DNA from 2 places in the Listeria grandensis genome. Region 2 is predicted to be linked to the other one. Evidence: riboswitches for the same ligand, from Rfam matches in the RefSeq annotation. Region 2 holds a riboswitch; the other holds the start of a gene.
The links. Region 2 has a riboswitch for thiamine pyrophosphate ahead of tenA (thiaminase II). Riboswitches for the same ligand answer to the same signal wherever they lie in the genome.
Positions count from the first base shown of each region.

Region 1: linked by a shared signal. The riboswitch ahead of thiT (energy-coupled thiamine transporter ThiT) and the one ahead of tenA (thiaminase II) in region 2 are both predicted to bind thiamine pyrophosphate.

Region 1 covers NZ_JAASUG010000004.1:9,566-12,974, reverse strand. Annotated here, with positions in the region: gene HCJ54_RS06590 (ABC-F family ATP-binding cassette domain-containing protein) at 1-1,278, opposite strand, end outside; TPP riboswitch at 1,580-1,683, shown strand; gene thiT (energy-coupled thiamine transporter ThiT) at 1,763-2,323, shown strand; gene HCJ54_RS06580 (hypothetical protein) at 2,433-3,409, opposite strand, start outside.
Region 2 covers NZ_JAASUG010000009.1:78,213-81,621, forward strand. Annotated here, with positions in the region: gene thiD (bifunctional hydroxymethylpyrimidine kinase/phosphomethylpyrimidine kinase) at 1-65, opposite strand, end outside; gene thiM (hydroxyethylthiazole kinase) at 66-869, opposite strand; gene tenA (thiaminase II) at 847-1,545, opposite strand; TPP riboswitch at 1,630-1,736, opposite strand; gene HCJ54_RS12330 (universal stress protein) at 1,898-2,362, shown strand; gene HCJ54_RS12335 (DMT family transporter) at 2,460-3,404, shown strand.

The DNA.
Region 1 (3,409 bases), on a different contig from region 2:
CATGCGGCCTAAGAAACCGCGTAAGAATGCTTCACTATCGTCTTGTGGGGAATATTGACGCAACCATTCTACAAGATTCAAATCGTTTTCCTCGAAGAATTCCGAGTTATCTTTCGGGAAGTAGCTTTGTGTTGTTGTTACGCCCCATTTATATTCACCCTCATCTGGTTCCATTTCGCCAGCAAGGATTTGGAAGAATACCGTTTTTGCAACTTCATCGTCACCAACAAGGGCAACTTTGTCATTACGATTGATAATGAAGCTCACGTTATCCAGAACTTTCACGCCATCAATAGTTTTTGATAGGTTTGTAACGGTGAGTAGATCGTTCCCAACTTCGCGGTCAGGGTTGAACTGTACGAATGGATAACGACGACTAGAAGGTTGGATATCCTCAAGCGTGATTTTATCGAGCATTTTTTTACGGCTGGTCGCTTGTTTTGATTTCGAAGCGTTGGCCGAGAAACGTGCGATAAAGGCTTCTAATTCCTTGATTTTCTCTTCTTTCTTCTTATTGCGATCGCCCATCATTGTTTGTGCCAATTGACTAGATTCATACCAGAAATCATAGTTACCGACGTATAGCTTAATTTTGCTGAAATCAAGATCGGCAATATGCGTACATACTTTATTCAGGAAGTGACGATCATGGGAAACAACGATAACTGTATTTTCAAAGTTGATCAAGAACTCTTCTAACCAGTGAATCGCTTTGATGTCCAGATGGTTGGTCGGCTCATCGAGAAGCAAGATATCAGGTTTACCAAACAGCGCTTGTGCTAGCAAAACTTTCACTTTGTCGCCACCTGTAAGGTCTTTCATTAATTTATCATGTAGATCTGTCGTAATACCAAGGCCGCTAAGTAAAACAGCAGCTTCTGGTTCAGCATCCCAACCGTCGAGCTCTGCGAATTCACCCTCAAGTTCCGCAGCACGAATACCGTCCGCATCACTGAAATCTTCTTTAGAGTAAATGGCATCTTTCTCTTCCATGATTTTGAACAACTGATCGTGGCCACGGATAACAGTTTTTAGAACAACTTCCTCATCATATTGGAAATGATCTTGTTTCAAAACAGTTAGGCGTTCGCCAGCTGGAATATGGACATTTCCGCTCTGTGAATCGAGCTCACCAGATAGTACTTTTAGGAACGTAGATTTACCAGCACCATTCGCACCGATTAAGCCGTAGCAGTTCCCCGGTGTGAATTTAATTGAAACATCTTCAAATAATTTTTTATCGCCAAAACGTAAAGATACATTATTTACAGTTAACATTTTCGTCCTCCCAAATTCGCGCGTATTCAGCTGAAATTTTCATATTGAATGCTAAAAACGCAATTACTCCTATTCTATCACGAATAAGCATGCATGGAAAGAGCAGGGGACTGGACTTTCTAAAAAATACTGTTATAATAAAAATCAGATAAACAAATAAGTCGCCTAGACTACAAATTTAGGCTCGTTTATTTGGATATCCATGATTAGAAATTATTCTTTGAACGATAGACCGCAAAACTAGTGAAATGCGAGCGTTTGTTGCCAATTTATCTAGAGTATAATCTATTCATGAATAAGACGTTACCACAGGGGGGGCTTTTAGCTGAGATTGATCTTTTTTTAGATCTGACCCTTTGAACCTGTTCGTTAATACGAGCGTAGGGATTGTGGCGAATGAAGTGGTATCTGATACATAGTTAGATGATATGACTCCTTTCTTCTGCGGTACGTTTTTTACCAAAAAAAGAGAGGGGTATTTTTTATGCGTAATACGCGATTATTGACGTTGTTAGAATGTGCTATTTTTGCAGCATTGGCAATGGTGCTCAGTTTTATTCCGCTCGATGTTGGAAGTTCTTTTTCGATTTCGCTTGGCATGATTCCAATGTATATCATTGCAATTAGACGCGGCTTTTGGGCTGCTGGTTTTTCAGGTTTACTGTGGGGGTTGCTTCATTTTGTAACTGGAAAAGCCTATATTTTGAGCCCGTTACAGGGGTTTCTTGAATTTGTTGTGGCCTTTGCCTTTATCGCGTTTGCTGGTGTTTTTGCGGTACAAGTGCGTGGGTATTTAAAAGAGGGACAGCTTGGTAAGGCGATTGGCTGGGCATGGGGAACGATGATTATTGGTGGTGTTGCGAGGTATTTCTGGCATTATCTTGCTGGCGTGCTATTCTGGGGCGCTTACGCTTTTAAAGGCTGGTCCGCACAAATTTTCTCGATTGTGATGAATGGGGCGAGTTGTATTGCAACAGTAGTTGTGGCAGGAATTGTTGTAACGATTCTGATGAAGACGACACCGAAGTTATTTTTACCGAAATAAATATTTAGCTTGTTTCTATAAAATTATTTGTGGAAGATCAGTAAAAAAGACACGACAGAACGAGATGTTACAATCCGTTTTATCGTGTCTTTGGGGTACTATCTTTTACTTAACGATTCGTGATGGTGTAGACAACAGAATCAAGATAAAATGGTCCAGTCGTTGTACGAATAGGTTGACCATTGATTTTGACAACGGTGATTGTCGCACGAAGTTGTGCCTGATTTCCTGACAGTAAGGCTGGGATGTCGGTTGTCCAACGCCCTGAACTATCGGAGGTTGTCGAAGCTACTTTAGGTCTGCTAGCGCCTTGGCCGATATAAATATCTACCTGTGCTTCTGGTGCTGATGTCCCTGATATTTTGGTTAAACCAGGTGTAAGCGGGGATGTAATAACGGGCTTGTTCTGGATAACATAGGTATCTGAATTAGCATAGCGACTGTCTGTTATTGCTTTAATAGATACAGTATGCCCAGCTTTTAGCCACCCTCCAACTACATTTTCATTGAGGTCTTGATGTATTGACCAGTTACCGTTTTGGTCTGCCACGGTTCGATATTTAACCGTACTATCGCCGTCTTGCGTTAATAAAATAGTAGCGGATGCCTCAGCAGTTCCTGAAAGCGTCGTTTCACCAGCTGCGGCAGGTGAGGTAATACGCGGTTTTTTGAGTACATTATAAATTTCAGACTCTGCTGTATCCGTTCCTAATGTTTCTCGAACTTGAACAGTGTCTCCGAGGTTTAGTGGCAGGATACCAACGTCCCATTCACCTTTGTTATTTGATGTAACAAGCGCACGTTCCTTTAACTTGCCTTTTGCCATGACAGAAACCTCTATTTTTGAGCCAGCTAATGATATTCCTGCTACCTTATTATCTCCATCTGCAAGGGAGGATGTTATCTCCGGCTTTACCATAATGGTATAAATCTTGGAATCTGCATAAACAGTCCCTACAGTGGCACGTAATTGCATAGTATTCCCAGTCATTAGCGCTGGAACACTTACTGACCAACTACCTGAATAGCTATTTGCTAAAACTGTTATGGGCTTTATGCCTTGCCCCCAAACATCGACTCGTGATC
Region 2 (3,409 bases):
TCAGCTTGGATGCCAGCTCCACCGCCACTATCGGAACCCGCGATTGTCACTGCTTGCGGAAACATTCACCGTACCTCCTTTATGTTCGCCAATTTTGCTTGATCGTGTGTTTGCCATGATGCTAATTCATCGATGAATGCAACGCGGAAAGAGGCTGGTAAAGATTGATCCAGTTTCCTAGCAGCGTATTCTGAGGCAAGCGCATAGCTCGCTGATGCTGTGACAGTCGCTTCAAAATAGTCCTCTGTGATGCCAACAAAAGCGCCAATCACGCAGCTAAGCAGGCATCCCGAACCTGTAATCTGTGGCAAAAGTGGATCGCCGTTTTGAATGGTGACAACGCGCTCACCATCTGAAATCGTATCCACTGCACCACTGATCGCAACTACCGTTCGGTGTTTTCGCGCCACTTTTAGCGCAATATCAGCAGCACGTTCGGCGTCACCAAAACCTGCGTCCACGCCTCGCGACTGCCACTGAACATCCGCGATACTCGCCAGCTCGCCAATGTTCCCGCGGATAACAGCAAACTGAATCTCCGCCAGTAAACGTCGCACAGTTTCCCGTCTAAACGTTGTCGCACCAACACCGACAGGATCTAGTATCACCGGTTTTCCAGCAGCGTTCGCCGCCTTGCCAACAAGCAACATCGCCGCTACCAAATCGGCATTTAGCGTCCCAATATTAATCACAACCGCGTCAGCCATCTCACCTAGTTCCGTCATTTCCTCTACAGCCGCCGCCATAATCGGAGATGCCCCAATCGCAAGCAAGCCATTCGCCGAATCGTTCGCGACTACAATATTCGTAATCGTGTGCACCAGCGGATTTCGCGTCCGCACATCCTCAATAAGTTGCCAATTCGTCATCCAAATCACTCCTTTCGCCCCACGTTTCCTGACGCAACCCCATTTCCCAAAATGCTAACTCCGCGTAACTACTAATCCGAAAATCATCCTGCATCGCCACCAACTCGCTGTCTGGCAGAGTTTTTGCAATCCGATCCAGCAAATCCACTTGGCGTTGCAACCCTTTCGCATACTCTGCGTCCTGATAAATAGCCAACCACGCCTGATATAGCGGATCCGGACTAACCTGCCCCGCGTACTGCTCCCCAATTTCCCGGTACAACCAATAACACGGCAAAATTCCCGCCAAAATCCGACCTAGCGACTGCGATCCCGCGATCCGATACATATGAGATGTATAATGATAAGCCGCCGGACTTGGCACAATCCCTTCCAAATCCGCCATCTCAATCCCCACCGCTGGATAAAATATTTCCCGCATCCGAAGTTCCGAATTCTCCAAAGAAGCCAGCGACTGACTGAGCTCTATCATCGCCCCATAATCATCCGCATGCGCAATACCCAGCGCGATTACCTTCACATAATGCGTCAAATAATAATGATCCTGCAACAAATAATATCGAAATGCCTCCCGCTCCAAACTCCCGTCCGCCAATCGCTTCACAAACAAATGATCCTTACTCTGTTGCCAAATTTGACGATTCTCCACATGTAATTTTTCCGAAAAACGTACCATTTCCAATTCCTCCTTTTTCCATACAAAAAAACGCCCTTTCTCGCGCCAACCATAGCGTAAGAAAAGGCGTCATGATATGTAACATCAAGTTCCCCAATACTTCCCTACGCGAGTGCTAACTCAACAGGTTCAAAGGGTCCATGAATTATATTCATATCTCGGTCTTAAGTAAGACTCCCCCAGTATAAAATTCGGAACACAACACGCATTCCAAATCCAATTATTCGTTTTTCCAACCCAAGTGTACCACAAATAAATCGCATTCTCCAAAAAATACGCGTTATTCACTGAAAAAATGGGTATGGTGTTACTAAGGGGAAACCGACATAGACCAGAGAGGAAGGGAAGTCAAATGACAATCTATCATCGGATTTTAGTAGGTGTGGACGGCTCCAATGAAGCAGAAGAAGCTCTAAAACGAGGTATCCAGATCGCCAAAAAAGATGGAGCAACACTCGGTATCGGCTTTGTCGCGGATGTTCGCCGAATCGCGCCATTGATCGACTATGAGCAAACATATGCCAAAAAAGCCAAAGAATACGGCAAAGGCCTCGTCGAAATTTATAAGAATGAAGCAGAACAGCTCGGCATCGAAAATGTAGAAACGTTCGTCAAATTCGGAACACCAAAAACAACTTTTGTGAAGAAAATGATCGGGAAATTCGATCCCGATTTAGTGCTCGTCGGCTCCACTGGGCTAACTCCAACCGAGCAATTTATTTTGGGTAGTGTCTCAGATTATGTGGCCTCTCACGCGCCCTGCGACGTTATCGTTGTTCGCGGAAAGAACTGGCGTGATCGCAAATCAACCGAATAAAGCAGCAAAACCAAGTGGACAATAGGCATACCGCTTGGTTTTATTTATGCTATACTACAACTATGAATACCTCTACATAGAAAGAAGGAAAACGCACATGCAAAAAGGAAAAACTCCGGCTTCGCTTTACTTATTATTAGTTCTCGTTATGGCGAGTTGGGGATTGAACGTAACGGCAACAAAAGTTTTAGTCGCGCATTTCCCACCGATCACCATGACGTCTTTTCGAATTTTCACGGCCGCCGTTGCCGTTTTTATCTTCTTAATCGCGATTGGCAAATTTAGATTACCGACAAAGCGGGAACTTGGGTTTATTGCAGTGGGAAGCCTATTTAATATCGTACTTCACCATTATTTTTTAGCGTCTGGCCTCACGATGACAACTGGCACGAACGGCGGACTCATTTTAGGGATTGGACCTATTTTGACGGCGGTTTTAGCGGCAATTTTCTTGCGGGAAATCATCTCTGGCGCGCAACTGATTGGCTTGATTTCAGGACTTCTTGGCGTGTCGCTCATTGTACTCACTGGCGGACAGGGACTTTCCGGCGCCTCACTCGGAGACATCTATGTATTTATCGCAATTTTGTCGCAATGCTTTAGCTTCATTATTATTAAACGTGTGTCTAGAACGCTTGATACACGCCTCATGACGGCTTACATGCTACTCATCGGTTCCGTTTTTCTTTTTGGTACGAGCCTCGTCGAAGAACCGAATGGCCTCGCGCAGATGGGTGGACATTCAGGGATGATGTGGCTACTCTTCCTCGCTTCCGCCATCTTTGCAACCGCATTTGGAAACCTAATTTATAATTATGCAGTCGGACAGATTGGCCCATCCAAAACAGCGATTTTTATGAACCTGAATCCATTTTTCTCATTGATTGGCGCTTCTCTTTTCCTCAATGAACAGATCAGCTGGATGCAAGTGCTCGGTTTTCTGCTCATTATCATTGGTGTCATTCTTGGTTCCGGTGCACTGCCAGAATTAATTCGCGCCAGGAAAAGAATACGCACACCGCGAAAAGTCATGGACGAGTAGACCGC